Regions from separate parts of the Oceanobacillus sp. NCCP-135 genome, predicted to be linked through region 3. Evidence: riboswitches for the same ligand, from Rfam matches in the RefSeq annotation. Region 3 holds a riboswitch; each other region holds the start of a gene.

Region 1 (6,814 bases), on a different contig from region 3:
AGAATAAGTCCAGCAGAGGATATTACCCCTCCAGTATTGGCGACAGCAATTTCAACTGCCTGTTTGACAGGATGCTTTTGCCGTTCTTCCATAAACCGTGAAATTAGAATGATGTTATAATCAATTCCCAGAGCAACTAGGAAAACAAAAGCATACATCGGCACCCTGTTGCTTATGTTCTCGATATCAAAGAATAAATTGGTTAAGAACATCCCCAGTCCCAGTGCCGCAACATAGGAAACAAGAATGGTACCCATCATATATACAGGCATTCTAAATGACTTGGTCAGGAAAATCAGCATGACAAAGATTAATAGTGTTTCTATTGTTATTACAACAGCAAGATCCCGGTTATTGACAGATCTGTCATCTATTGCAGTAGCTGTTTCTCCAGCAAAGTAAAGCTTGCCACTAAGATTACTGTTATCTGCAATTTGCTCGGAATTATTCATGATTTCTTCAAGAGCATTCATTGTTTCATTTGAGTATGGACTCATATCAAATGTCATGCTGTAAGCAATAACCGTTTCATCCGCAGTAATTCCATCCATTCGAACATTGCTTACATGCTCCTGATCAGACAGGTCACTCATTAATTCATTTCTTTTTTCTTCACTGATAACTTCTTCTGATTCAAACAGGACGGTGGTTGGAGCTAAATCTCCAGCCTCAAACTTTTTCTCCAAAATTTCATAGCCCACACGAGAAGGCATATCATCAGGGAAGGACTTCAAATTATCAAATTCATAGCTTGTATTTAGTACGTTTGTTGCAGAAATAAGAAGCAAAATACCAATCATAGCAACCGCAGTGATTGGTTTTCCTGTTACAAAACGACCAACCTTACTCCAAAAGGAACTGGATTTAATATGCTGATCCCCAACACGTGGAATGATTGGCCAAAAAGACTTTCTGCCAAAAATCGTAAATAATGCAGGGACAAGTGTGACAGATGCAAGAATAACAACCGCCATTGTTGTTCCAAAAATGGGAGCAAAGTTTCTAGAGTCCTCATATTGGGCAAAGAACAAAACAAGCATTGCCGCTAAAACAGTTGCTCCTGAATAGAACACAGGAACTCCAACGCCTCTCATTGCAATCTTCATTGCATCATGTTTATTTTCACGGGTTTTCAGTTCTTCTCTATAACGTGAAAAAACAAATAAAGAATAATCAATCACAGCAGCAAATAATAATATACTCATGATGGACAAGGATTGGCTGCTTAATAGCACACCGCTTTTACCTACTAAACCGAGCAGCTGGTTCACTGCGCCATAAACAAATCCAGCTGCCAACAATGGGATTAATGCGAGTGCAGGTGACCTGTAAAGAACAATCAGCAGTACTAATATAATTCCTACCGTTGACAGGATAAGAACAAGGTCTGCACGAGAAAATAGATCATTTGTATCTGATGTTATTCCGGCCGGACCTGTAACATATAAGGAAAGGTCAGTTTGTTCCACTATATTATAAATTTGTTCCAATGAATCCTGAATATCAGTAGTCTCATAAGATGGATCAAAATTTAGTGGAACAATTGCAGTGGTGCCATCCTCAGAGAAAAATCCTGCAGTTGCTTGTGGGGGAAGTTCACTTAAAGGAACGATTGATTCGATTCCTTTTACATCTTCTTCACTAATACTTGAAACAATATCTGTTACATCCGACAGTTCAAGCTCATTTTCATCTGTTTGGAACACTAAAATTGCAGGAATCCCATCATTATTTTTAAAGTATTTGTCCACCTTATCTTGGGCAATAACAGATTGCGCATCTTCCGGCAGCGAATCAAGACTGGATACTTTATAATCCTTTGCACCTGGAGCAAATACCATTAATAACAGGATTGCAATAAGCCAGATGCTGACCGTAATCCACATACCTTTTTTAGATGTAACGCGATCGGTTATAAAATGCAGTAAATTTTTCATAGTTATTTCCCTTCTGTATGGGTTAGAAACAATAATGACACTTATGTCACCTTACAATTATCATTCAAAGTAACACAAGTGTCAATTAATTTTTATGTGAACATTCCGTGACTTATAATTTCTTTAATGGATACTGTCCATTCATGCTCTGGCACTCCAAAATGATTGGGAATATCAATTGTTTGGAAAATAAGTGCTAAGACTAGGCTGTCGGGAAGGCTTTGTTTTAACTTCTTTTCCTCTCTTCCTAACTCAACAAAACCCTGCAGATGCTTATACATATCCTGATGAAGCATTTCTAATTGCTCTTTATTTTTTCTGACATCTTCGGTAACTGTAGGAATATGAAAGGCTATACCACGAATCTGATGGATCTCACTATCTTCAAAGATAATATCGATTACGTAATTAAATTGTTCCTGAAAACCTTGGATTTCATCAATTCTTTGCAATTTAATCAGAAACTGTTCCATTTCATATACCATATATTCGGTAATTAATTCTTCTCTTTTCTTAAAGTATTTATAAATAGTCCCTCTAGAAACGTCTAATCGTTTGGCGACTTTGCTAAAGGTAAACCCATCATAACCATGATTGAGAAGGATCTCTTTCGTTGTTTTATATAAATCCTTTTTGGAAAATTTTCTTGCCCGTACCATCAAGCTCACCTCCGTTTTTATTATATGCTAAAATTGCCTTTAAACAAAAGTCCATGCGTTCCCGGGCTTACCTAAATGGAGAACGACAGTCTTGCATAAAAATGGTATACTAATTAAAATTGAATAGCTTGCCAATGGTGACTTATGATATAAGTTGAAAAGGGAAGTTGGTGAAATTCCAACGCGGTCCCGCCACTGTAATGAGGAGAGTTCTTTTACAGCCACTGTTTCAAAATAGAAATGGGAAGGGAAAAGAGCTTGATGATTCTAAGCCAGGATACCTGCCATTTGGAAGAACATTATAATCCTACGGGAGATAGGAGGATGTTGCGATCTAATGTTTTCATGATTTATGAAATTTATTTTATTGTGTTTTTTAACATCTTCTAATTAAGAGGGTGTTTTTTAATTTTCAGGAGGTATTTAGCAATGGAAAAAGTATCAATTCAAAGTTCAAAAACAATTCAAACCCGCCTGGTACTTCCGCCAGACACGAATCATTTAGATACGATTTTTGGCGGAAAAGTGCTTGCCTATATTGATGAAATTGCAGCATTAACAGCGATGAAGCATGCGAAGAGTGCAGTTGTTACAGCATCCATTGATTCGGTGGATTTCCTATCTTCTGCAAAGGTTGGAGATTCATTAATATTGGAGTCATTTGTGACGTATACAGGTACAAGTTCGATGGAAGTATATGTAAAGGTTACAGCCAATGATTTAATTAAAGATGTGGTGAAGCTAACGACAGAGTCTTTTCTCACAATGGTTGCTGTCAATGAAGAGGGAAGACCGGTTCCTGTTCCGAAGGTGTATCCTGAGACGGAAGAGGAAAGGCAATTACATATGACAGCCCCTTCGAGAAAAAGAAATCGAGAAAATCGAGCAGCTATAAGACAGAGGGGATTTTCTGAAATCAATTAGAAAACTTGGTATTCGCCAAGCCTTTATGGAGTTGTACTCATACAGTATGTTTTCTGGTAAAAAAAGAAGTATCCGCATGCATTTACAACGGATACTTCTTTCGGGTTATTTTTTTTCAATATAAGCTTCACCAAGGATTTCCTTCTGCTCGTAACTGTCAAACAAAAGCTTTTCTTGAACAAATGCTTCAACCTGACTTTCCTCAAGATCATACATTATTTCAATCTCCTTGGAAAATAACAGTCCCTCTTTTTCAAAAAGTGCTGGTAGTTCAGGACGAGTTTTTGGTTGGATTTCTGTATCACCCATAACCTGCTTCAGTCCATTAGCATAGTCCGGTAATGAACGCGCACCAACAATTTTAACGCCTTTATTTTCCTCGTTTACCATGATGATTGTCGGGAATCCTCTTGCACCAAGCTGGCCGGCAAGTGCAAAGTCCTGATTTAACAGATCCTGTCCGCTTGAGTGACTGGCTTCCTTCATTATCTCTTTTCCATCAAGGCCAAGTCCATTTACAATCTCCGTTAACACCTGTTCATCCCCGATGTTTCTGTTGAAGGCAAAAACAGCTTCCCTTGCTTTCCGTAGAAATACAGACGCAGTTTTTTCATCCTGTTTTTGAATAACTTTAAAAACGCGGGATGGCGGAAAGGAGGATTGAACCGGGTCATCATACCATAATGTCCCATCAATCGGCATGCGGGAATGTTCGCCCACTTCTCTCCAGTGTCCAGCAACGTCAGCAGGGCCACTAATTCCGTTTTGTACATCAGCAAAACCATCGCCCCATTTTTCCAGCAAGCCACCCATTACTGTTTTAAAGTTAAAATAATGACCATATTGTTCAATAAAGCGACGAAGTACAGGTTCGAGTGCCCAGCAATGTGAACAGATAGGATCCGTTACATAATAAAGATCAATCGTTTTTTTAGGATTTAGATCAATTATTTCCATTGTTTCGTCACCAGCTTCCCCGCAAATTCCTGTTTCCAGATCACAAATCATTTTACTATTCATTTAATTTTCCCCCTTCGATGAAATAACATCATTTAAATATTCCTGTGCCCATTCCTGAATCGGCTTCAGTGCATTTGCCAGGGCCTTGCCTTTTTCTGTGAGTTCATAGGAAATTGTAACAGCAGCTTCACTTGTTACTTGCTTATCTAATAATCCAAATTCAATAAGCTCAGTTAGTTTCAGTGAGAGTGATCTTGATGTTATACCAGTAAAATCTTTTTTTATTTCGGAAAAATGTGCACGGTTCTCCTTGCAAAGGGATAAGTAATGGATAATTTGGCCATTCCACTTTCTGCCTAATATTTGAAATGAAGATTCCATATATGGACAAATATTAATCACGAGCACCTCCAGTCATTATTAAATATATCAGATATAAAAAATATATCAAGTATAAAAATTATATTAAACTTATTATCACAGACAATAATTGGGTGAATATCATGAATTGTAACGATAGATCAATGGAGGGGAAAACTGTGCAAATCCATGTAGTAGAAAGTGGAGATACGCTATGGAGAATAGCAAATCTTTATTATACGGATATCAATCAGATCATATTAGTCAATCAGCTGGAAAATCCGGATGTGCTTGTTGTAGGGCAGGCACTTGTTATCCCTGAACTGGGTCAGGAATTCGTTGTTCAGCCAGGAGATAATTTATGGGCAATTGCCGGGAGGTTTGGGGTGACAGTAGAAAAACTGGCAGCAGCCAATAATATAACGAATCCGGCTTTAATATATGTAGGTCAGATGCTGCAATCACCTTATATGCAGCACACTGTACGACCAGGTGAAACACTTTGGCAGATAGCGGCGAATTTTGGAGTTACCACTAATCAGCTTATTCAGGTAAATACTATACCAAATCCGGCGATGATCTACGTGGGACAGATGATTCGAATACCAACGATGAATAAACCTATTACTGAGGTAAATGCGTTTACCACCCAGTTGGATGAAGCAGGGAGAGAGGAAGTACTTTTCTTAGGGAAAAATTTAACGTATCTAACACCATTCACCTACAGTATCCGAACAGATGGTTCCATTACTGATTTGGCGGATTCGCTGGTATTAGATGCTGCTCAGGCAACGAATGTGGCACCCCTGCTTGTTCTGACCAATTTTGTTGAGGGAAGTTTCGATTCAGATATTGTTGCAGCTGTTTTACGAGATGCGGATTTACAGGAAACATTGATAACCAATTTATTGAACACAATGCGAGAAAAGGGCTATGCAGGTATCAATTTTGATTTTGAATATGTTTATCCAGAGGATCGTGAAAACTATAATAATTTCCTTAGGCGGGTTGTTGCTAGATTACATCCAGAAGGATACATTGTTTCCACAGCCCTTGCGCCTAAAATAAGTGCTGATCAGCAGGGACTACTTTATGAAGCACATGATTATCAGGCACATGGTGAAATAGTTGATTTTGTTGTGCCCATGACATATGAATGGGGCTGGGCTGGTGGCGAACCTTGGGCGATTGCACCAATTAATGAGGTGCGAAGGGTTCTGGATTATGCTGTGACAGTGATTTCACGGGATAAAATAATGATGGGAATTCCGCTTTATGGTCGAGATTGGAGAATACCTTGGGAAGAAGGCACTACCGCTCGTACCGTAAGTCCTCAGGAAGCAGTGAATTTGGCTGCCCAATATGGTGCTGCCATACAATACGATGAAACCTATCAATCGCCATTCTTCCGTTACACAGATGAAACCGGACAGCAGCATGAAGTCTGGTTTGAAGATGCCAGAAGCATGCAGGCTAAGTATGATACGGTGAAGGAATATGGACTCAGGGGCGTAAGTTATTGGGTTTTAGGCAGTCCTTTTCCGCAAAACTGGCCTGTGCTGCAGGATAATTTTACTGTGCGAAAGTATTAATCATCACGGTGAGTTTTTATAGGTGCTCAAGTTTTTCCTTAAAAAGCTCACCGAATTTCTTCTTATCTTCCTCTGTAAAAGGCTTCGGTCCTTTCGTTCGCTTTCCGCTTTTCCTTGCCATCGCACTGGCGTATCGGGACTGCAAAAGCTGATCGATATTATCATTCGTATAAGTAAAACCTTTATGATGAAGTACCGTGCAACCCTTTGCCAAACCTAATGATGCAAGCCCATAATCCTGTGTCACAATTAGATCTCCCTTTTGAGCAAGCTTCATAATTCGATAATCCGCTGCTTCAGCACCTGTATCAACATAGATCGTTTCAACGCCAGGTGGTTGTTCTTCATTGGAGAAATGAGAAAAGCTGGTAACGAGAATGAC
Region 2 (12,614 bases), on a different contig from region 3:
AGATATCATTGGGAAGACCATTTTTTATCTCGATAACAATCCAATAGCAGAAACGATCATTCACAGCAATGCACCATCTGTACAAAAGGATGGACTTATTTCACAGATTCTGTCCATGTACAAAAACATAATCGGGTTTAAATAATCATGGTGAATATCATATGGGCTGGTATGGCTGTTATCGGTATTGTATATGCCATGTTTAATGGGACGATGGATCAAGTAAATGAAGCTGTATTTAAAAGTGCAAATGAAGCAGTTACTTTGTCAATCGGTTTAATTAGTGTTTTGGTATTCTGGCTTGGGATTATGCGAGTTGCGGAGAAAGCAGGAATATTACGAGTCCTCACTAGATTCTTAAAGCCTTTTATCAGCAGACTTTTTCCAGATATTCCAAAAGATCATCCGGCAATGGGATATATATTATCAAATTTCACTGCAAATATATTTGGTCTTGGTAATGCTGCTACTCCAATGGGAATCAAGGCAATGGAACAGATGAAACAGTTAAGTAAGAGTGATACTGCCTCAAGATCAATGATCACTTTTTTGGCATTGAATACTTCGAGTTTAACACTAATTCCAACAATGGTCATTTCGATTCGCATGCAATATAATTCAGTCTCTCCTACAGAAATTGTTGGTACAACGATCATTGCTACAGTCATATCTTCGTTTTGTGCAATTTTACTTGACCGCTTTTTCTATTACCAAAGTACTTGGAGGAAATAAAAATGGGGATTATTACATCGATTAGTACATGGTTGATACCATGCTTTCTATTACTAGTACTAGTTATTGCAACATGGAAGCAAGTTTCAACTTATGAGGTGTTTGTAGAAGGAGGGAAAGAAGGTGTCAAAATGGCATTTACTTTACTTCCTTTTTTAGTAGGAATGATTGTTTCCATTTCCATACTGAGAAGCTCAGGGGCTTTAGAGGCATTTACAAATCTCATCACTCCATTGCTCGTCTTTATTGGAATACCACCCGAGATCATACCACTTGCCTTGGTTAGACCTATTTCAGGTACAGCGGCACTCGGGATGACCACGGAATTAATTGATACAAATGGACCGGACTCTTTTATTGGCAGATTAGCCTCTACCATGCAGGGAAGTACCGATACGACATTATACATTCTAACCGTCTATTTTGGTGCTGTTGGAATTAAGAAAATGGGTTATGCATTAAAGGTTGGACTATTAGCAGACCTAATTGGTATAATAGCATCAATAATAGTTGTTACTATTGTATTTGGATAAGATTATTTACTAGCGTTAACGTAAAGTTAGCGCTATTATTATGGAAGAAAAAATAACTTAAAGCATGGTGATAATATGACTAACAAGTTGGAGAGACTACAAAAAGTAATTGCACACAGTGGTGTAACGTCAAGGAGAAAAGCTGAACAGCTTATAATAGATGGTAAAGTGAAAGTCAATGAGCAAACAGTTACTACGCTTGGTATAAAAGTGTCAACTAATGATAAGATTGAAGTAAATGGGGTACCTTTAGAAAAAGAGGCTCCAGTTTATTACATGCTTTATAAGCCACGTGGGGTGATTTCTAGTGTGAAAGATGATAAAGGCAGAAAGGTTGTTACAGAACTTTTAGGTGATGTAACAGAGCGGGTTTTTCCAATTGGAAGATTGGACTTTGATACTTCAGGTATTCTATTACTAACAAATGATGGAGAATTCGCCAATTTGCTCATGCATCCAAAGCACGAAATTGAAAAGATATATGTCGCAAAAATTAAAGGAATACCTGAAAAAGTAGAATTAAAACAATTGAAAAAAGGTATAAAGGCTGACAATGATCTTTTAAAAGCTGTTAAATATAATATATTATCCACTGACAAAATAAAAAATACGATGATAATCGAATTAACGTTACATGAAGGAAAGAACAAACAGGTAAGAAGGATGATGGAGGGACTTGGTTATCCGGTAAAGAAATTGAAACGGGAAAAATATGGAATACTGACGTTGGATGGACTTCAGCCAGGGAACTATCGCCCATTAACCCCAAAAGAAGTAAAACAAATGCGTAATATGGCTATGAAAATTGTTGAATAATAGTCAAATTCAGCAATGGTTTTAAATGGTATAATGGTTTTGGGAGTGATCCATATGAGTCTAGATCAAGCTCGAAAAAATAAAAAAAACAAAAAGAGAAATCGACTTATTTTTAGATCGATAATATTAGCAGTAATGCTTGTGGCAGTTGTATTTGCTGTTGTCTCCAACCTGCAAAAGGATAATACAATCTACAGAGCCGGAGATCCTGCACCTGATTTTAAGTTACAGCAAATCAGTAAAAATAATGAGCTGGAAACAATTCAGCTTAGTGATTTAAAAGGTAAGGGGGTTATGCTTAATTTCTGGGGTACCTGGTGTAAACCATGTGAAGCAGAAATGCCATACATGCAGGACTTATACCCTAAGTATAAAGAAAAAGGAATTGAGATTGTTGCAGTTAGTTTGGATACAACAGAATTAGTTGTGCATCGTTTTATTGATAAATACGATTTAACTTTTCCTATTCCTCATGACAAAAGAGGAGAAATAAAAGATTTATACAAAATAGGACCTATACCTAGTACGTTCTTTATTAATCCGGCTGGGGAAATTGAAGACGTAGTAGAGGGTGCACTGACTTTAGAACGACTGGAAGGGCATTTTCAGGATATACTGCCGAAGTAATAAATAGCAACCTACGATTATTGTGAGGGATATTAATGAATAAAATAAAATGTGAATGCGGACATGTTAATCCTGAAGGGACAGTTCTTTGTGAAGCTTGTGGTAAACCGATTGAGGGAAATCAGCATATTGATGGAAATGATAATAAAAAGCTCCTGAATATGCGCTATGACGGTACTGCCCGAAGATCACAAACATATAACAAATCGATAATTGATAAAACATGGAGTTTTTTTTCATCCGTGAAAGTGGGAGTTTGGTTAATTGTTTTGGCTTTAATTGCATCAGCAATAGGATCTATCTTCCCACAAGAAATGTACATACCTGCAGATGCTACATCACGCGATCCTGCAATTTTTTATGAAGAGCGTTATGGTATATTTGGGCTTATTTTTTACCAGTTAGGATTTCATAATTTATATAGTTCCTGGTGGTATTTGATCTTAATTGCCTTAATTGGGGTTTCATTAGTAATTTGCAGTCTTGACCGATTTGTACCATTATACAAAGCTTTAAAAAAACAAAAAGCAAAACGCCATGAAACATTTTTAAACAGACAGCGCTTATTCAGTGAAACCGAAACCGTATCAGCTAATGAGGTACAAAAAGTAAAAGACCGTTTAAAAAAGCAAAACTACAAGGTCAGAGATGAAGATGGCCATATTTTAGCTGAGAAGGGACGGTTTTCTAGGTGGGGACCTTATGTAAACCATATTGGTCTGATTATCATTTTACTAGCAGCATTACTTCGAACAACACCGTTATTTTATATGAGTGAGTATATCTGGATAAGAGAAGGACAGCAAATGGTAATTCCCGGAACAAAGGGCGAGTATCACATCGAGAATAAAGACTTTATTCTCGAGAATTACGATGAAAATGACGAGCGATTTGGTGAAGCGATAACGCAAGAGGGTGGTATGGTAGCAAGCAATTACCAAACGGATGTAGTTATTTATAAAGCAGAGGAAGCTTCAGTTCCGGGTGCAGAACCTGAACTCAAGAAAATAATCGAGGATGATATACGGATGAATCATCCTGTGAAATTTGATGGTTATACAGTCTATCAATCAGGTTATCAATTAAATGAATTTACAAATATGTCCTTTAAAATACATGAAACAGATGATACTGATGAGGAAGCTTTGGATGAATTTACAATTGATTTAACAGCACCCGAAGCAGAATATGAGTTAGATAACGGATTTCGTGTAGAAGTAGGGCAATACTACCCGGATTATTATTTAGCTGATAATGGAGAGCCTGCATCTGAAACTAATTTTCCAAGAAATCCTGCATTTGTTCTGTTAGTTTATCCTCCTAACAGTGATACCGCTGAAGTAAGCTTTTTAGGGATAGGCAGAAATATTGATGCAACTGGTGAGAATCAATATAAAGTAGGAATAACCGATTTTGAAATGCATGACGTTAGTGGATTAAGTGTTAGAAAAGATTACTCCCTACCATTTTTTGGCTTGGGAGCGGCAATTTTCATGATTGGTGTTATCCAAGGGATGTACTGGCAGCATAGAAGAATTTGGATTCGTCCAAAAAAGAATGGGTTATTACTGGCTGCACACACAAATAAAAACTGGTTCAGTGTTAAAAAGGATATTGAAAAGGCAATTTCAGATACAAATATTAAAATGGTGGATGATCAGCAGGAACTGGATGAACAGAATTAATTAGGAGGGTTTTTATGGATTTGATTAGTTTAAGTAGTACAATGCTTTATACAGCATTTGTACTCTACTTGATTGCTACAATATTCTTTTCGGCTACGATTGGAAAAAAAAGAAAAGCGTCCAATAAAGGAATAACAGGAAAAATTGGGATCACATTGACCATTATTGGTTTTATTGCACAAATTGTTTATTTTATAACAAGATGGATTGCAAGCGGACATGCTCCCGTAGGTAACTTGTTTGAATTTATGACCTTTTTTGGAATGACCATCGTATTTGCGTTTATTATTATTTATTTTATTTATAAATTAAGTGTATTAGGTCTATTTGCTTTACCTGTGGCACTGATTATTATTGCATATGCCAGCATGTTTCCGACTGATATTGCACCATTAGTGCCGTCATTGCAAAGTCACTGGCTATATATACATGTGACTACGGTTTCATTGGGGCAAGGTATCTTGACAATAAGCTTTGTTGCTGGTTTGATCTATTTGATTAGACAAATTGATCAATCGGTTAGAAGTAAACGTACTACCTGGTTGGAAATTATTTTATATTCATTAATTTTATTTGTTGGTTTCATTGTTACAACAACTGTTTTTAACGTAATGAATTATAGTGCAACATTTGAATATCCATCAGGAAATAATGTGCTTACATCTGAATATACAATGCCTGCTATTGCAGCTCCGGCAGATGGTACATTAATTACGGAAGACGTAATGCAGCCATGGTTTGAAACACCTGAATGGATGCATGGTGTTGATGCAGGCAGAAAATTTAATACATTAATCTGGTCATTTATTTCCGGTTCAATCATTTATGTGTTACTTAGATTACTATTGAGAAAACGAATTGGTGCAGCAATTCAGCCATTGTTAAAAGGGACAAAACCGGATTTATTGGATGAAGTAGCATATCGTGCTGTTGCAATTGGATTTCCGGTATTTACATTAGGAGGATTAATCTTTGCGTCTATCTGGGCAGAAGAAGCCTGGGGGCGTTTCTGGGGCTGGGATCCGAAAGAGGTTTGGGCATTAATAACCTGGTTCTTCTATGCAGCTTTCCTGCATTTAAGACTTTCACGTGGATGGCATGGAGAAAAAACTGCATGGTTGGCTGCAGGTGGATTTGCTATCATCATGTTTAATTTAATAGCTGTTAACTTAATATTAGCCGGTCTTCATTCGTATGCTTAAGTTTTTATTTGATAATAGGCACCATTGTTTCGAGGAGTGGTGCCTATTTTTTATACAATTGTGTCAGGTTGGTTTATAATTAGTATATGGATAAAATGATGATGAGGGGGAGCGAACATGGAATCAAATGTTAACATATTAGTTGTAGATGATGAAGAAAGAATTCGTCGTTTAATTCGAATGTATTTAGAGCGTGAAGAATACATTGTAGAAGAAGCTGAGAATGGGACGATTGCTTTGGAAAAGGCATTAAATAACGATTATGATGTTATATTATTGGATATTATGATGCCTGAAATGGACGGTATAGAAGTTTGCCAGGAATTAAGAAAAGAAAAAGAAACCCCGGTAATAATGTTGACAGCAAAAGGAGAGGAGGCAAACCGCGTCCAAGGTTTTGAAATAGGAGCAGATGATTATATTGTAAAACCATTTAGCCCTAGAGAGGTTGTCTTGCGAGTGAAGGCGGTATTACGACGAGTAACAACGTCAGCTTTTGATGAAAACAACACCGCTACAAAGGATATACTTGTGTTTCCACATATAACTATTGATCATGATGCCCATCGTGTTACAGCAGATGGAGAAGAAGTTAGTCTTACTCCAAAAGAGTATGAATTACTTTGCTTTTTAGCAAAGTCTCCAGATAAAGTATTCAATCGAGAGCATTTATTAAAAGAAGTATGGCAATATGAATTTTTTGGGGATTTACGAACAGTTGACACACATGTTAAGAGGCTGCGGGAAAAATTAAATAATGTCTCTAAACAGGCTGCTAAGATGATTGTGACAGTATGGGGTGTAGGATATAAATTTGAGGTAGATGATGTGTAATGTTTTGGAAAAGCGTAGTAGGTAAACTAGCAATAACAATATTGTTGCTAGTTTCTTTTGTATTACTAATATTATCGATACTTTTATTAGAGTTTTTTGAGAATTTTCATATTGAAGAAGCTGAAACAGATATGCTGCAAACTGCTACTAAAATCTCTGTTTTGGTAGAACAGCATGATGATAAGTCTATCATTTTGGAGACCACTGATCGTGTTAAAGATCCGGCAACTCGTGTGGCGATTTTATTTAATGATGGAGAGCTATGGGTTTCAGACAGTTCTGATGAAAATTTATTAAAGCTGGATGCCTCGTGGCTGGAAACGGAAGAGGATTTAACAAGAGTATTAACAAATGATAGAGAGATTAGAAAGCAAATTACCATACCAAATAGTGAAATGGAAGCAATGATAGTCGGTACACCATTAGATAATAATAATGGAGCAATATTTGTATATCAGTCTTTAGATGTAATTGACCAAACAAAAGCTGAAACTACTAAAATTATCTTTTTAGCTGCAGGTATTGCGATTGTATTAACCACAATATTTGCCTTTTTCCTTTCAACACGAATTACTTCACCATTAATTAAAATGAGAGAAGCTGCCTTTGATTTGACAAGGGGTGAGTTCAATACAAAGGTACCAATATTGACCCATGATGAAATCGGTGGCTTAGCACTGGCTTTTAACCGAATGGGAAGACAGCTAAAATTCCATATTAATGCATTACGACAGGAAAAAGAACAGCTGTCAAGTATTGTTAGCTCCATGGCTGATGGTGTTATGACACTGAATAGAACCGGGGATATGATCGTTACAAATCCTCCTGCAGAACGATTTATTGAAGATTGGTATTTTGAAAACAATCTAGAGAAGAATGAAGATAATCGAAAATTGCCACACGAATTACATGAATTTTTACAGGAAGTAATTGATGGGGAAACAGAAGTACTGCATGAATTAACCATTCAAGGACGAAGCTGGGTAATGCTAATGACGCCATTATATGATCAAGCATATGTACGGGGAGCAGTTGCGGTTATTCGTGACATGACAGAGGAAAGACGGCTGGATAAACTTCGTAAAGATTTTATTGCAAATGTATCCCATGAATTACGCACACCGATTTCAATGCTGCAGGGATACAGTGAGGCAATTGTTGATGATATTGCTGAAAGTAAAGAAGAGAAAAATGAATTGGCCGAAATCATTTATGAAGAATCATTACGTATGGGGCGCTTAGTAAATGAACTATTGGATCTTGCGCGTATGGAAGCAGGTCATATTCAATTAAATAGGCAGCAAATAGAAGTTGAGACCTATGTTGATCGGATAATAAAAAAATTTAGTGGAATAGCAAGTGATAATAAGATAGAATTAAAATTAAACAAGAATATATCAAAATTTCAAGCAATTTATGATCCAGATCGAATTGAACAGGTTTTTACTAATCTAATTGATAATGCAATTCGTCATACAGCAGAGAATGGATTTGTAAAGGTATTAGTTGAATGTAATGATAATTGGTTGAATGTAGCTATTGAAGATAATGGAAGTGGTATCCCGGAAGAAGATCTGCCATTTGTATTTGAACGATTTTACAAAGCGGATAAATCAAGAGTAAGAAATAAAGCCAAAAAGGGAACTGGTTTAGGTTTATCCATTGCTAAAAATATTATTGATGCACATGACGGGGTTATTTCGGTTAAAAGTAAAGTAAACCAAGGAACCACTTTTAGTTTTAAAATACCAACTAATATCAGCGATTAATCTGTTCTAAATAATTTATCACGCATAACGGGCTGTAATACCCCCACCTCCAAGCGTGAGAAAATCCCAGACGTGAAGGTGGGGGAGGAAGGGAAAACCTGGGGGGAAAGTCCCCACTTAATGAAGTTTCACTTTATATGTGATAAAATATACCAGTAATTAAATTGAATAAAATATTTTGGGAATTGGTGTTTTCCTTAAAAGGGAATCCAGTGAAAATCTGGAGCTGTCCTCGCAACTGTAAATGGTATACGAAATAAGCATTAACCACTGTATGATTTCATATGGGAAGGGCTTATAGTAGGTTAATATCATAAGTCAGTAGACCTGCCAAATTCTTGTGTTTCAATGCTTCGAGGGTGTAAGTTATTGGGACAACCGAATACATATTTCCCCTATATGATATATATTTATGTTTCGATTGTCTGATGTGCTAACTCATTGAAGTGGAGTTAGTTTTTTTATTTCTTTTTAATTACAAGCATAGATTATACAGGAGGAGTTCAAAATGAATAAATGGCTGTTGCGTTTAGGATCCTTATTCGTTGTAATCTCATTGTTAGCAGGATGTGCATCAGATGAGAATAATGAACAGGGTACAACGTCAACAAATAATACAAGTGAGCAAGAAGAAAATAACCAGGAAGCAGAAGTAAGTGAAGATTCAGTTCTTATTACAATTACGAAGGATGAAGGCACAGAGTTTATCCATGAGAAAGAAATAGAAATTAAAGAAGGTGACATTCTTATGGATGTCTTGAAAGAAAACTTTTATGTGGAAGAGGAAGACGGATTCATTACATCCATCGAGAGAGCTTCACCAGAAGAAGATGAACAAAAAGCATGGATGTTTTTTGTTAATGATGAAATGGCACCTGTAGGCGCTGCGGAGTTTGAACTGACTCCTGGTGATAAGGTAACATTTGATCTGCAGTCATGGGAATGATCTAATTGAATATATATAAATTAACATTATTGGCGTTATTGGCAGCACTTGCGGTTGCAGGAAGAGTCGTTTTTGTATATTTGCCAAATGTCCAGCCTGTTACTTCTTTAATAATTATTTGTGGTATATTCCTAGGTCCCTTCGCCGCTGTAATACTGGCGATATTAACTAGCTTTTTGTCAAATATGGTACTAGGCATGGGGATATGGGCGATCTGGCAAATTGTTTCCTGGTCACTAATTGGAATAATGAGTGGAATATTAGGTAAAATATCAAAGAGGATTCCACTGTTTGTCATTGTATTATTCTCTATTTTCAGTGGCTACCTTTATGGCTTCATCATTTCATTAACAAATTATCAAATAGCAGGTGGTAATTTTTTTGCGTATTATTTACTTGGTTTACCGTTTGATACAAATCATGCCATAGGAAATGCTATCTTTATGATATTATTGTACCCAACTATTTCCTATTTTTTAAAAAAATATGCCAATAAACGTTTCATTACTCACAATACCAACTGAATTTAGTTGGTATTTTTTCTTTGCTTAGGAAATTATAAAATTTAAATGCTGTGGATAACTTAGTTGCCGGAACAGCCACGTCCAGCTCCAGCGCTAAAGCTATAGCGAGACCTTCCCTCACCTCCGTACGATAAAGAAGACTTGCCGATTGGGAACCAGAGGCTTAGTCGCACTTATACCCTTGTGGTGAAAGTCAACATCGGCTCCCTACGGTCGCCTGAGTTTCCTTTATCTCCTACGGCTCAGTCCAGTCCGTACGTCGCTAACCGGGCGCCCTGCGCTTTTGTTCTTACATGCTCTATAGTACAATTAGAATGTAACTTTTAAGTAATAATAAACGACTATATATGAACGGAGGATCTTTTATGAAGGTCGTTTTTGAAGAGTTTCATGAAAAATATCATCATGATTTATTTCAATTTATTTTTTATATGGTAAAAGATAGGCCATTAACAGAAGATCTCGTTCAGGAAGTTTATATAAAAGTTTTAAAATCCTATGAAACATTTAAAGGGAAAAGCAGTGAGAAGACATGGCTGTTTTCAATTGCGAGGCATGTTACTATTGACTATTTTCGATCACAAAACCGAAAACGAAAACGTATATTGGAATTTTTCGACTGGAGTGAAAAAGGACAGTTAATCCAGGATTTGAAACCATTACCTGATGAATTAGCTGTACAGAATGAGGAAATCCAAACCATTTATAACCATTTGGATAAATGTACGGTTGATCAAAAAAGTGTACTTATTTTACGATACATACAATCATTTTCAATCCAGGAAACAGCAGAGATTCTGAATTTCAGTGAAAGCAAGGTAAAAACCACCCAGCATCGAGGACTGAAAGCACTAAGAAAATATATAGCCGAAGATCAAAAGAGAGGGGGAGATGTTGATGAAATATAATGATGATCAAGAATTAATAGAAAAACTAAAAAACATGCCGAAAGTCGATGATACGATGGATAAAAATAAATTATATCACCGCATCTCCTCTGCGTTAGCTTCACAACAAAAACGACCAAAAGGAAATTCTAAATTAGTACCCGTTTTAGGAACTATCATGGCTGCTATCCTATTACTGATCATGGTGCCAATATTTTTTAATACGAATATGTTCGAAACTCAAAATGAGAATTCTACTGCAGATCGTGCACTTGATAACACTAACTCGAATCAGAAATCAGAAGAGTCTTTACATGATATGCAAGAAGAATCAACGGCTATGGAAGATACGGAGTCTGAAATTATGACGAAGAGTAAACCTATAGAGAGCTATGTTATTAATCAAAATAATAGTAATACAGTAATTGTACATGGAGCTGTTGCAGACAGCCAGCAGCAATATGTTATTCCATTATCTTTTATAGTCCCAGAGTCTGCAGATATTAATACGTTTTATAGTGAGATGGGTCATTATATAAAAGATCAGGAATGGGGTTTAAGTGATTATTTATTTGAGAATGTGTCGTTTATAATAGAAAAAGAAGCCAATCAGGTCATGGTTGATCTTCCATCAGGATTTTCTCTAAGCGAAGGATCCGCTACTGCAACTATTTTTGAAAAATCCCTGAAAACGATGTTTAAGCATAAGGGAATTGAAAAAGCAGTTTTTCATACAGAAAACAACCAAAGAGTAGATCTTGGCCCTTTTGGTATAGTGAATGAATTATCGCTTCGTGACGAGCAAAATGCCAGTTATAAGCTTTATCATCAAGATAATGCTGATAGATCATTTCTAATACCAATTCCCAATGAGGATGAATTAACGATTGATGATGCTTTAATGGAAATGAAAAGAGATGATCCGGATTTTAATGTATTCCAAACAATACCTGAGCCGATTCAATTTACAACGGATTCAATAGATCATGAGCTAATAATATCCTTTTCTGATGAAAATTTAATAGTAAATAATCAGGATACCCTAACAATGATTGAAGCTATTCTTATGACAGCAAAAAGCTATGGCTATGCCTCAGTCTCTTTTCAGAATAGTAACTTGAAAAAAATCGGCTCGTATGTACTAACAGAACCCATTCCTGTACCAGTGGGTGCTAATCCAATCAACTCAATAGCAAAACGATAGAATCAGCTCTCTTTCTAAATTTTGTTGCTCTTAACTCGTAGATGATAGAAAAGACGACGTAAGATACTATATCAGAATTCAAATATGTGGAGGACCTTAAACTTGAAGAAACTGATGTAGACTGTCCGATAGAGAACCATCTCTACGTCCAAACGAAGCGAGCCTAAAGGTTTATGTTTACTAAACATAATAAAAAATGCTTTAGAAGTTATTTTCTAAACCACTTTTTATTTTGATTTGCTATAATAAAAGATAGGGGAATATTGTGAACTAATCCTGATTCTGTTCAAGGGTCTTTAGGTCATACCATGAGGTACTAACATTCAGTGGGGGAGGAAGGGAAACCCCCACTGAATGAAGTTTCACTTTATTGGGTCACCATCAAATGGTTTGTCTGAAATTTTAATTGAATCAGTTGGACAACCTTCACGGGCGTCAACCATGTCATCCTCTAAAAATTCCCCAACTTCTGCTGTTCCAGTATTATCATCCAACACCACATAGGCGAGACCTTCATCATCGTAATCATATATATCAGGAGCCGAAGCCCCACATGCAGCACAGGCAATACATGTTTCCTTATCCACAATTGTGTATTTTGGCATGTAGCTTACCTCCTAAAACTCCTTACATTAGCGATCTGCCCTCTAAAATAATTGTAAAACTGATTATTTAGCAATTCAAGTGAAATTTAACGTAATATGAGCATAATATTTTTAATTTCGGTTAATTTACAAAATCGCCATATTCTAATTTATTTAAAGGAGGTCTTGAAAATGGTAGTCGAAGGTATTATTTTAAAATGTAGTTTAAATATACGAGGGGAACGTACAGATTCAGCCATATACCATATAC
Region 3 (12,614 bases):
AATTGTTTGGTTCCTTCATAAATTGGAATGGAAAAAGATACGATTGTTCCCTCTCCAAGTATGGAGTGAATCCTTATCTCTCCACCATGCAATTCTACCAACTGTTTCGTAATACTTAACCCTAATCCAGTACCAACAGTGAATCTATCTGATGAATTTGTTCCTCTTTTAAAGCTATCAAATATGTCTTTTAGATCGTTTTCCGAAATACCTATCCCTGTGTCTTTAATCGATACGGTTATTTTTTTCTCCTCTATCTCTGCTGACAGGACAATCTCTCCCATATCCGTATACTTCAATGCGTTTCCGATTAAATTATACATAATTTGCTGAAGCCGATTTTTGTCAGCAGCTACAGGGGGGAGCGTATCAGGAATCAGATTTTTAATCGTAATCGGTTTAGTTACTATCGATGAAGAAACTGCAATCGTAACATCAGCTAATTCTTTTAAATGGACTGGATCAATTTCCAACTCTATCCCGTTATATTTCAGCTTTGACGCATCCAGCAGATCATTAATTAAATGTGAAAGTCTGCTCCCACTGGAAATAATTAAGGAAAGATGATGCTTAACTTGTTTATCCAATCCTTGCCTGTTGAGTAATAATTCGGCAATTCCAATGATACCATGCAATGGTGTTCTTAATTCATGAGAGGTATTTGCTAAAAATTCGTCTTTAACCTGATTGGCTTGTTTTAAATGTTCGACAGCAAGCTTTTGGCTTTTGATTGCATTCTGTTCAGCAGTTTCTTTATCCAAACGTAAGCGCTTGATTTTTTCTGCCAGTGCGAGGGAAAATAGTATAATCTCTACTCCAGAACCCATTTGTGATGCATATTTCGTAACAAATATAATGGGTAACAACCCCATATCAGCAAAAGAACTGATCGCAACACCAATCAAAAAGATTATCCATCCGAAAAAGAAATATTTTGCTGGGTGATAGCCTTTTTTCCAGGACAATACTGCCACTGTGATCACAATACCAATCACACCAATCGTTTCCACCATAATTAAATTTAGTGCCGTCTCATAATGAACCAACAAAACACCGATTAATATCGGTTGTAAGCAAATATACCAATTGATCAGCTTATTTGCCTTTGGTGTAAATACCTTTGTATTAAGAAATGATTTTGTGAAAAGTAATGCAGTGATATTCGTACCTGCCATAAAAAACAAGATGGCTCGATTATTCCACCAGCTCATGTCCGGCCATATGTATTGATAAGATAGTCCATTTAACGTAAAGTGAACAAGCATAATGGAAAAGATAAATAGGACGTACCATAGATAACTGGATACCCGAAGCGAACCATACAAAAAAAGGTTATAAATAATCATAATAAGTCCGAATCCAAAATAAAGACCTAAAAGCATATACTCCAGTATACTTTTTTGCTGAAATTCCTTCTCTGACCAAAGTGTTACCGGTAATTGCATCGATCCATCACTTTTAACTCTTAAAAAATATGTTATCACCTCTCCTGGTGGAACCATTAGTTCAAAGACAAAATTTCGATGGGGAAAATCCCTCGTCGAAAAAGGCAGTAAATCTCCCGTTTCACTTAAATGAAATCCACCATCTGTTGTCGACGTATAAAGACTCACTAAATCATGTGGAGGATATGCAACTTCCAACAGCCATTCGTCTATGGAAGATTTATTATCAAGGGTCAAACGAATCCAGTAAGTTGATGACTTATAGCCATAGCTGGGAACATTACCATCATAATGAAAAAAATGGTCGTCGAGCGCTCCACTCGCCACATCCTTAATATCCCATGTGCCATCCTTATCCTCCAGCAGTTCCATAACAGGGCCTAAAGGATAATTTTCCTGCCCTTCTTCCAATTGAATAACTGTGGTGGCCATTACACAACTAACAGGAAATAAGAACAATACGATAAAAACTGCTGCCCCCACTGTAAATACACGTATGTTATCCACCGCCCCTATGTACATTTCTGCAAGACTATCATACTATTTTTTTCCAATTAACACAACTTTCCAATTTTTAAAAATGTACGATTGAAAATAAAAACACATGGTATTTCCAATAAGAAATACCATGTGCAAACTCATTTCCTTAAACTCTTTTTTTGCCTTCGTTTATTCAAAAACTTCTTTACAATTGGGTAAATAATTGGTCCATATCTTATCAGTCTTCTTATCAATCTTCCCATTATGCAATCCTCCATCATATAGGAATTTGGTTGTTTTTATTATTCCTTATTATGAGGATATTAAACAACATCTTTCTTGCCTCTTCATTTTCTTCTTATTCACTTAATTGGATTGCTGCGCTTAACATAGTATCTCTCCTATTCTGCATATCCCCAGCAGAAAATTTATATAAAGAAAGGAGCAGCAATCAGCAATGCTGCGATTGCCATCAGCACTCGTGTAACCTTCCTTGATAGTTTAGTTCTTCCATTTCCTTGATACCATCCAGAAAATTGCAGTTTATTGCGGTAAAGCACAAAAAGGATCAGATATATACCAATTGCTCCAAGCCATTGATAATCATCCGAAGCCATATTATCGGAATAAAGCTGACTTAAAATAAACCAACTCAATCCGCCAAGTAACGCTAAAATTATTATAATTCGAAATAACTCCAATAATACTCTCATCTGCCTTTCCTCATTTCAAAAAAACTTCTAGCACGATCCAATCTAGATTGATAGACATCAAACCAATCCTGAAAATTATCAGCAATAGCTCCAAGGAGAATAAACTTTCTTATTTTCGCTTCATGATTTGCATCAAATATATGTGATTCTTCAACTTTCCTTCATTTTACTATAAATTGACCTTTAAGCATAATAAGAATTGTATCCTCATCCTTTTAATAACCTTTTACCTAAATAGCACATTGTACCCAAATCCAAATCATTTTGTTATTTGCTTTGATTATATATCATTAATACAATACAATTGAACTTGAGAGATCATTGTTCACATTATATATAAAGAATTCAACTTCGGAAATCTTTGGTCTTATGGGATCAGAGAAATTTCCAAAAAATATTAAAACTACTTATTTGGGTAAATTACCATTCTATTTTTTCAAGAAAGGGGATTAAAATGAAGATTGTTGGAACGATTTTTATTACAATTGGACTTCTTTTAATTGGCTTCTTCGGATATGATTACATCTCACATGAAATGGATCAAGACAAATCCTTAGCAGAGGCTCAGGAAAGTATTAGTAGATCGCAAAAAGCAACTTCTCAGCAGACTAATGATATAGATACAGTACAATCATATACTGCTGAACATATGCAAGCATTCGCTACTTTAGAAATACCAAAATTAGAAAAAACACTCGCCATCGTGGAAGGTGCCGATGAAGATGCATTATCCAAAGGCGTCGGGCATATGAATGAAACTGCCTATCCCGGACAAGATGAGCAAATCGTGTTATCCGGACATCGTGATACTGTATTTCGGAATTTTGGGGAACTTGAAATAGGCGACATTTTCATCGTTCAGATGCCTTATGGTGACTATGAATACGAAATTCGCCAAACTCGAATCGTACCAGAAGACGATACATCCGTAGTGGGGCAAATGGGAGAAGAAGTCCTTGTTGTCTCCACCTGTTATCCATTTAGCTATATAGGAAGTGCACCCGACCGATTTGTAGCATATGCATATCCAGTAGTAGATAAATAATGAATAGATCAATAGATAAAGTGTAAGATGCTCTAAAAAAGAGTCGTTACTAAAAAACCACTTTCTTATCAATTGAAAAAAGTTTAGAAATACTTAAGACTTGATGAGGAGAAAAACAACCTATAGCGCACTTTTAATAGAAATGAGAATTGTGAAAAACGCTAAAGCGTCTTTCCAGAGGTCAGAGACCAGAAGTCAGATTTGAAGAAATCGGAGAAAAAGCTGATTTCGTTTATATTTGCTTCCTTCTAAATAAATACTAAAAACCCTTTAAAGGAGCATGACGCTTCAAAGGGTTTTTTAGAAATTTAATGTAAATTATTATAAAGTGACATATTCTTATTGAAAATAAAGCTTTCAGAACAGTAATAAAAGCTGAAGGCGAATTGACATCTTATTAAATAATTACTTTATGTTTTCCTTACTAAATGGATGATGAGTTAAATCTTATTTAGCCTTCATCCAAAAAGACGCCATATTTTTCCTTAAAACGGTGCAAGATTTTTATCCATATCGTACTAAATAATAAGAGGAAAAAGACATTCGATAAAGCGTGGGCTAAATCGAAATAGAAACTCGATGTATTTAAGACGATAAAGGTTCCCCACGTAAGCTCTCCAAAGCCACTAAAGAGAATCCAAAGGTTCATTACCCAACCAAAAATAAACCCAGTTATAAATCCATAAATCAATCGCCAGGTCATCGTTCGCATGAAGAATGTTTTTGCGAGTAAACCAGCAGCGAAGCCAGCCATCCCCCATGCCATCATTTGCCATGGTGTCCACGGTCCTTGTCCCAGTATCATATTAGAGACAAGTGCAGCGGAAGCTCCAATGACCAATCCACTTTTAGGACCTAATGCAATCGCTGAAGCAATAATAACAAATGTAGTCGGTTGCACACTGGGAATAGGCGCAAATGGAATACGCGAAACCCCTGCAATAGCTGCTAAAACCGCTAGCATTACCATTTCTCTGCTCGACATTTTCTTTCTTAAAAATCGAATAATCGATGGCAGCAAGACCGCAATTATGAACAAAATACTAATTAATAAATAATGTTCGATAATTAAATCCGGAAAAAAGATCAATAATAGAAAGAAGATTGCTACACCGATGAGCGTAATTCCTTTTTCATTTGCCAAAGTTCTTTTGCCTCCTCAACTGTAACGACGGTTGGAACATGACTTTCCTTAGTAATCCGGTTAATCATTGTCGTGTAATAATTGTTTTCTTTAAAAAAAGCAGCCGTACTTTCTGTAACAATTATATCGCCCTGAAACATCATACTACACCTCGTTACATGCTTCGCTGCAAATTCGATATCATGTGTCACCATCACAACAGTCACACTTGATTTTCTTACAGCTTGAATAATTTGGGCGAACTCATCTTTAAATGCTGGATCGATACCTTTTGTTGGTTCATCTAATACCAGTAATTCTGGGCTGCCAATTAAAATACCGACCAAGACCGCTCTCTGTAGTTCACCACCACTTAAATCGTATGGATGGTGATGTAATAAAGATTCCATTTGAAATTCCCTTACTAAGGCAAGCATTTCTGCGTTAGATTTACCATGCTTTTTTCCTAATGCCTCATATTCTTCTAGCAAGGTTTCATGTAAAAAATATAGCTTCGGATTTTGTGGTAAATAGCCGATAAGGGATTGATCCATCTTGTTTATTTTCTTCCCTTTATATTTCAGCCTGCCGTGCTGGGGCCTTATGAGTCCAGCAATTATCTTAAGTATTGTCGATTTTCCTGACCCGTTACCTCCAAGAATTGCTAACCATTCTCCTTCCTGAACAAATAATGATAAATTATTCAATACAAGCTTCGAATGTTTCGTATAACAAAAGTCAATTTCCTTTAATTCAAGAAGTGGCTTTTTTACGGATGATGATTGTTCATGTTTCTTTTCACTTAGCGCAATATCCATCCCATTCAACCATTGCTTTGCTTCCTTCACATTGAATGGAATGAGAGAAGCTTCTGTCATTTCCATCAATGCTAGATATAGCCGGGACGCTTCTGGTAAATATGCATCCATTGTTGAACATAATAGCTTAATTGCATCCCGAGGTTCTGCATCCAACGTAATCTGTCCATCCTCAAGCATGACAATCCGATTGGCAATTGAAAATAATTCATTTAATCGGTGCTCCACAATGATAATCGTAATTCCAAACTCATCATTTAATTCTTTTAATAAATGTATAAAATCCTTAGCTGCTATAGGATCCAATTGTGCTGTAGGTTCATCTAATAGTAATATCTTCGGATTAAGCAATAATACAGAAGCAAGATTAATTTGTTGCTTTTCTCCACCTGATAGTTCACTCGTACTCTGATGTAATAAATGATTAAAACCAAAATAATGAACAATTTCTGCTATTTTTATTCGCATCTCATTCGATGAAAAACCTAAGTTCTCCATACCAAAAAGCAATTCTTCCATCACAGTTCCCATCACAATTTGGTTTTCCGGATCTTGAAACACCATCCCAATTTCTTTTGCTAAGATGAAAGGGTCGCTATCCTTAAGCGAAATGCCTTTATAACTAATTTCTCCACTTCTTTTCCCATGAAGATTCAATTCCTGTTTAAATAAACGAACGAGTGTCGACTTTCCGCTTCCAGAGGGGCCACATAGAACAACAAAGTCACCTTCATTTACACTAAAGTCAATATTTGTTAAAGCTTGAACAGAGGACTTTGGATAGATGAAATTTATATGTTTCGCTGATAGAAGCTCCATTTTATGACCTCCTTACCTTCTGTCCAAATTGGTAAACTAACGAGTAAACTCCAACCCATAAGAAAGATCCAACTATTTCCTTTAAGCATAATAGGTTCTAAGATTGGTGTTAAAGTTAGCACACTTTCATTTAATCGCCATCCCACTATCATTAGCAGACTAAAAGCGATGATATAAAGCAGCATAAAGCTGTCCCGACGCTTCCAGGAATAGCTATCGTATTTGCTTCTTTTTTGTAATCCATAGCCTCTGGCAGACATGGAATCAGCTGTTTGTATTGCTTCTTCCAGAGAATAGGTTAATAAAATTTGCATAAAGAGCATGCCATTTTCCGCTTTTTTACGTAGCTTTCCATCCTTCATAGAAACACCTTTCAATTCTTGCACATCTTGAATGTCAGCAAGTCGTTTCCGAAATAAGGGTATAAAACGAAGCGCCAAGATTAAAATCATGGTCCATTTAGGAAAGACTTTTGAAAACAAATAAAGAAACTTATCTGATGGAATGACAATATTAAAGGTCGTAAATATTGCTACTATTCCAGACAAGGTAAGGGCAATCATGAAGCCCTGTATTACCGCTTCTAAATAAACTGTTTGCGAAAAAACTTTAAATAACACAATGTTCCCTTGCTGATTAAAAATGGGGGTAAACAAAAATACAAACAAACTCAAAAATATAATCATGTATTTCCATTTATTCAGCTCGACCCCTTTATCGAGTATTAGATTAACGAAAACAATTGAAATAAATGCTGCTATTAAGAAAAACGGATGCTGATTTAACATGAGACCAGCAATGATAACGATATAATAGAGTAGTAATAAAAATGGGTGAAAGGATCGAAACCCTCTGAGCATTTACATCCCTCAATTTTCCAAGTAATTCTTAGTATATTTCCAATGGATTTTATAGCCATTATAGACTTCATAGGCATCCGCACTTCTAGGGATAAGCACACCTTCAACATATATGTTCCAGCCACTAAGAGGACCTGCATCAAATTCTCCTAGACCACCAATACTTTTTACATAAGCAGTTGCCCCTGACCCAGTGTAATCAACGCTTATCCCTTTCCTATTCAACACGCGTAACGTAGCAGCAAAAGCGGTTTCTCCATCAGTTATTTCAACCTCTGTAGGTGCTAAATTGGGACCATTCAAATCACTAGGGCTTTCAACAGACACTTTAACTGTATTTTTTGGAGTTGGGGCTGGTGATTTTTCTTCGTCTTTCGGTTTCGGCTTGGAATCTTGCTTAGGTTTCGTTGTTTGATTGGATTTACTTGAATCTTTATCATCAGCTGCAGGTGATTTATTTGTTGATGATGAATTAGTTGATTTTTCCTTGTGCTTATTGGGCGTAGCAGACGACTGATTCGAATTTGATGATTCACCCGCTAGACGATTATCATCGGTTGTGTTGCTATTTCTCTTATCCTGTTGATCTTGTGATGAATCAGCAACTGTGACTTCTTCATTTTTGTCATCCCTATTTTCTTGAACGGTTTCTGTGTCATCTGTATCATCTGATTCATCTTGCTCCTCCTCAATTGAGCTATCCTTAGGTAACTCTTTTTTTTCTATAGAGGTGGCCGATGTTGCTATATCGGATACATGTTTTACCTGAGGTTCAGCCTGCTCGCCACATGCAACAAGAATAAAGAAAGAAAACATGATAACTGCCAGCCGAAATAGATGCTTCATAATAAAACTTCCTTTCTACTAGAAAACTTGGCTTATTGTTAAAGGAATACTTGTAAGCTATTTTTGCTTTCTTAGAAACCCATGTACTTTGAGGTGCAAGCCATAATGGAAAAAAGTATAAAGCCTGCACTTATACTTTTTTCCTGATTTCTTGGTATTTGTAAAAAAAGGGAGGATAATCTGCTATTAACCGAGCAGATTATCCATCAATACAAATTACTCGATTGCTTTATTTCTTCGCTTAATAATGAGTACAATACCAGCTGCAATTAAAATAAAACCTAGTGCTAGTAGATTAAACATATTTGTAGCTGTTTTTGGTAGTTTCTTTCCATCCTTATCGGAATCCTTATTTTTTGACGGTGGTGGTGTTATCGTATTTTTATCCCCATTTCCATCTTCATTAGGGTCTTCTACTGGTTGTTCTTTTGGTTCACCTGTACCGTCGTCCTTGTCTTTATTGTCATCTTTTGGATTTTCCTCAGGTTCCTCAGGTTCTTTAGGTGCTTCAGGTGCTTCAGGTTCTTTAGGTGCTTCAGGTGCTTCAGGTTCTTTAGGTGCTTCTTTATTCTTGAATTTAAACACCGGACCAGTTCCGTTTTGAAATTTATCGTAAGCAACTAACGCTAAGGCACCTTGATTGATTGCAAAAACACTTGAAATTTCATCCTCCATTAAGTGTTTAAAGCTGCCATCTTCCATTTGGAAACCAAGGAAATGCTCCAATAAGTTACCTGCTGATTTTGTAAAGGCATCACTCGTTGCATCGACACCAACAGCAGATAATCCTATAATTACCATAGCAGCAGATTCAGCTGAATATCCTCCATGGAAGGCCACGTCATAGCCGCCTTTTTCACCTTGTTGTGTTGACATTACAGCTACTGCACGATCGAGCGCATCCTTTACTTTCGCTTGATCTTTGTATGAACTTAAAGCTAATAGTGCCATACCAGTAATATCCGGGCTAGGTGTATCACCAAAGAGTGACCAGCCACCAGCATTTACTTCTATATCAAGAATCTTTTCTATTAAACTAGCTCTAGTCCATTCCGTACCTTCTGGGATAGGATAATCTCCACTATCGATAGCTAACAAACTATAAACGAGCTGGTTACTCAAAGGCATTTTTTCATTCATTAATTTGTTTACTAGATTAACCCCATTCACATCTGTTGCATCATAGCCAGCAGAAGTCAAAATGAGGATATCTTTAGCAATCCCTGTAGCATTTCCTGAATAATCAACTGTGATTGATGAAGCTAAATCATCAGCCATTTTAGTTGAAATAGTTTCTTTTGCGGTATGAAGTGCGGAAAACCCATACCAATCCATTTCGCCTGGATTCGCTATGATATAATCGCTAACAGCCTGTAATGCTTCTTTATAGTCTATTGTGACATCGTTATTATCTTCGTCACCGTCTTTTTCTTCTGCTGGAGGTTTTTCTGTTTCATCTTTGTCTTCCTCTACTGAAGGCTCTTCTTTTTTATCCTCTTCTTCAATTGGTTCCTCAGGTTCACACCAATCATCCACCACAAGTTCTAACGTATCACCTTCTTGTAGTGAATGACCGAGTAATCCTGTATTCGTCATTTCACCATTCATATAAGTGGACCAATATTCACAATCTCGTTCTAATGGTTGACCTAAATAGTTTAGATATGTTAAATGCTCAGAATCAACTATAACATTAACCTCTACACCCTGATCTGCAGCAGCTTTATGCAGTGCGTCATAGGCTGTTGTATGCTGTGGCATAGAGACAACCTGTTCTTCTATGACTCCTTCTCCATTGGCATCCACTGCAGAGACAGTGACAGAAACAGTTGAAGGAGATTTTCCAAGCGTAGTCAGGATAAATTGGATATTGTCCCCATTAGTAGCTTTAGTAGAGCTAACACCCATCTCCTGGAGTAATCCATTAACATAAAATGACCAGAAATTTACTTCAGGATCTGCATTTATTCCACCGATACCAGTTATAAGCTCTCCTAGATCTCCATAGGATTCTGACTTCAGTTCTTCATCAGCTTTTTCTAACACATCAAATACAGTATCTCCATCTGAAATTTCTATTGCCATAGGTTTTAATACTTCTTTTCCATCTTCTTTGATAGCTGAGACAGTAACAGCATTATCCAAACTTGCTGCGCTTACCGATTGCAGTCCATACAGCCCAGCTTGTGAGTATAATAGAATTGCCGCCATAACAATCATAACTATTTTTTGCAATCTACTACTTTGAATCATTCTCCTACCTCCAAATAGAATTTTTGCAATAAAAAAACATCTCTACCAATAAAGAGATGTACATGAAATACCAGTTATGTATCATAATTAACCATGACAAATAACCACTGTAAGCCACCTCCCCTATCCTCGTAGGTTTATAAATTGGCGTAAAAAACAGGCAGGTCTCCTGGCTCAGTTCATCGTTTTCTATCGCCTTCCCATTTTAAAACAGTGGCTTAATGAATAGAAAACTCACATATACAGTGGCGGGACCGCGTCGGATTTGCACCGACTTCCCTTTTCACGATTTAAAAATCGACCTATTTTTCGCATATTTAATTATAGTTAAAGGAAAATCTAAATCTAAGTTGTTAATATGTATGAATTCTAACTCAAGTATAGCAAAAATAAATATTTTGTCTATTGGCTTTCGAACGAAGAGTAGCTATTTTTTTCCAATATACAGCAAGAAGAAGGACTCTGTAGTATCTGATTTACTTTAAATAATCTAACCTAATAGCAAAATACTTTATTTCAATGTAATTGAAATAATATAAACATGCTCATAGTCTGTTGCTTTTTTTAAATCATCTTCTGTTTCAATATTGTTATATACTGCAACGCCTTGCTTATTTGATTGCACCATTGATGCAATCACTCTTTTTTCATCAATGTGCAATGGTATTTCTGCTGTCAGTCCTCCCCAGGCAGTGTCAGTTAATTCCCTTTCCGAGATATCGTTTACTAATTCAGTACTGCCGTTACCATTACTCGTCATCACGAAAGAAAGCCATTTCTCCTTTGTTTCAAATATGTCTCTTTTTACAAGTGCCCTTATTGTATCTGCACGATCTGCTTCTGTAATTACCAAGCTAAACTCTGATAAATTATCGATAAATATTCCAGCCTCGTAGTAATCTACAGATAAATAAATTTCTTTTACCTCATCATTATTTACCTTAATATCATATACAAAGGATTGTTCACCTGTAATTTCAATCAGGTTATTTTCAAAATCCGTCAGCACAGCTTCGTTGATAATAGCATCGCTCTTAGCTTCATTTGAACAGGCCACAAGCAATGATAAAATTATTAATATAACATTTGAAAAATACTTCATCTAATCAACCCATTCTCTAATTATAAAATTCCATACGAGATTTTGCCTGTACTCTTACACATAAAACGATGTAGTTCTAAAGTGACTGTAATTATATTTAAATGATCCTATACCTTGGAAAATGGTGCATATCGTAAAATGCGCAAGAGCCTTATTCTGTCTATAGTAGTTCAGACATTCCAACGATATTCCTGTGTGTAATTCAAATTTATGGCCATCTCTATGAGGTAGTCCTATAATTCAAGTGGAAAATCGAGAGGTATTGGATGAGACTTAAGAGATAAATCGGCAAAGTTTAGAGACACTTGGTACATGTTGAGAGAAAGTAAATTATAGTGGGGTTTTCTCTCAACTTCCTGCAGTGATTATTCAAGTTACCCTCAACTTAGAGAACTGACCTATTTCCTAACTTTTCCTGTTTTCAGCAAAGTACAGTTATACTAAAAATACTTCACCTACCAAACAGAAGCCAATACTGAATCCACATTTTCGATCAATTTCTTTTATCTTTCTCCATGTACTCCCTAATTTTCTTTTCCTCCCACTCTGATCCAAAAAAGCCAAAAGAAAAAACGGATAGAGCATGTGCTGCCAGCCCAATACCCCAACCACCCAGCGGATAAATAAACCACCAATGTCCCGGATCATTCAACATATTAATCGTAAAAAGCATGATGTTTACCAGGATAAAAACAGTTAAATGTGAATAAAAAGCCTTTAGGTTTTCCACTCTTTTTTTTGCTCTTTTATATCTTTCATCCTGCTCCATTCTGTAACCTCCCTTTTTATTAATCATATTATCTTTTTTGTAATGTAATCAATAAAACAGTTGGTGGAAAAGAAATTGTTCGAAATACTTCCATTGCATACTCACTTGTAGTATCAAATTCACCTTCCATATACTTATATCCGTGATTATCTATATATGCAATTTGCTGGATTACTAGCTGTGGAATCAAACTTATCCTTTGATTGTCGACTGCCCCACACCAGCCAAGTTCCAGGGTTTCTGTATCTTCAGATTCATGCAGAAAAGAATATGCCATAATTTCATTGTGGTCGGCATTTACATAAATATAACTTCCATCTGTTATAACATCATCCGCTAAA

What was found. Region 3 has a riboswitch for cobalamin ahead of AC6HVZ_RS14380 (DUF4430 domain-containing protein). Riboswitches for the same ligand answer to the same signal wherever they lie in the genome.
Region 1: another riboswitch for cobalamin. It lies ahead of AC6HVZ_RS04030 (acyl-CoA thioesterase); the one in region 3 lies ahead of AC6HVZ_RS14380 (DUF4430 domain-containing protein).
Region 2: another riboswitch for cobalamin. It lies ahead of AC6HVZ_RS02485 (DUF4430 domain-containing protein); the one in region 3 lies ahead of AC6HVZ_RS14380 (DUF4430 domain-containing protein).

The regions. Positions count from the first base shown of each region.
Region 1 is NZ_BAAKSZ010000004.1:30,006-36,819, forward strand. Features, by position in the region: gene AC6HVZ_RS04020 (MMPL family transporter) at 1-1,937, opposite strand, end outside; gene AC6HVZ_RS04025 (TetR/AcrR family transcriptional regulator) at 2,030-2,596, opposite strand; cobalamin riboswitch at 2,715-2,899, shown strand; gene AC6HVZ_RS04030 (acyl-CoA thioesterase) at 3,026-3,520, shown strand; gene AC6HVZ_RS04035 (DsbA family protein) at 3,626-4,540, opposite strand; gene AC6HVZ_RS04040 (winged helix-turn-helix transcriptional regulator) at 4,541-4,879, opposite strand; gene AC6HVZ_RS04045 (glycoside hydrolase family 18 protein) at 5,020-6,432, shown strand; gene AC6HVZ_RS04050 (YaiI/YqxD family protein) at 6,449-6,814, opposite strand, start outside.
Region 2 is NZ_BAAKSZ010000002.1:149,100-161,713, reverse strand. Features, by position in the region: gene AC6HVZ_RS02530 (D-alanyl-D-alanine carboxypeptidase family protein) at 1-145, shown strand, start outside; gene AC6HVZ_RS02525 (nucleoside recognition domain-containing protein) at 148-732, shown strand; gene AC6HVZ_RS02520 (spore maturation protein) at 735-1,265, shown strand; gene AC6HVZ_RS02515 (pseudouridine synthase) at 1,341-2,081, shown strand; gene resA (thiol-disulfide oxidoreductase ResA) at 2,136-2,708, shown strand; gene resB (cytochrome c biogenesis protein ResB) at 2,744-4,393, shown strand; gene ccsB (c-type cytochrome biogenesis protein CcsB) at 4,408-5,595, shown strand; gene AC6HVZ_RS02495 (response regulator transcription factor) at 5,713-6,429, shown strand; gene AC6HVZ_RS02490 (ATP-binding protein) at 6,429-8,198, shown strand; cobalamin riboswitch at 8,368-8,547, shown strand; gene AC6HVZ_RS02485 (DUF4430 domain-containing protein) at 8,707-9,144, shown strand; gene AC6HVZ_RS02480 (ECF transporter S component) at 9,150-9,668, shown strand; gene sigX (RNA polymerase sigma factor SigX) at 10,034-10,576, shown strand; gene AC6HVZ_RS02470 (RsiX family anti-sigma factor) at 10,566-11,759, shown strand; gene AC6HVZ_RS02465 (ferredoxin) at 12,122-12,364, opposite strand; gene AC6HVZ_RS02460 (YpbB family protein) at 12,536-12,614, shown strand, end outside.
Region 3 is NZ_BAAKSZ010000021.1:27,057-39,670, reverse strand. Features, by position in the region: gene AC6HVZ_RS14420 (ATP-binding protein) at 1-1,928, opposite strand, end outside; gene yxzF (small protein YxzF) at 2,084-2,188, opposite strand; gene AC6HVZ_RS14410 (hypothetical protein) at 2,354-2,638, opposite strand; gene srtD (class D sortase, LPxTATN-specific) at 3,093-3,683, shown strand; gene AC6HVZ_RS14400 (ECF transporter S component) at 4,135-4,788, opposite strand; gene AC6HVZ_RS14395 (ABC transporter ATP-binding protein) at 4,791-6,443, opposite strand; gene AC6HVZ_RS14390 (energy-coupling factor transporter transmembrane component T) at 6,416-7,303, opposite strand; gene AC6HVZ_RS14385 (DUF4430 domain-containing protein) at 7,313-8,149, opposite strand; gene AC6HVZ_RS14380 (DUF4430 domain-containing protein) at 8,366-10,402, opposite strand; cobalamin riboswitch at 10,545-10,723, opposite strand; gene AC6HVZ_RS14375 (YgaN family protein) at 10,914-11,504, opposite strand; gene AC6HVZ_RS14370 (2TM domain-containing protein) at 11,998-12,273, opposite strand; gene AC6HVZ_RS14365 (hypothetical protein) at 12,302-12,614, opposite strand, start outside.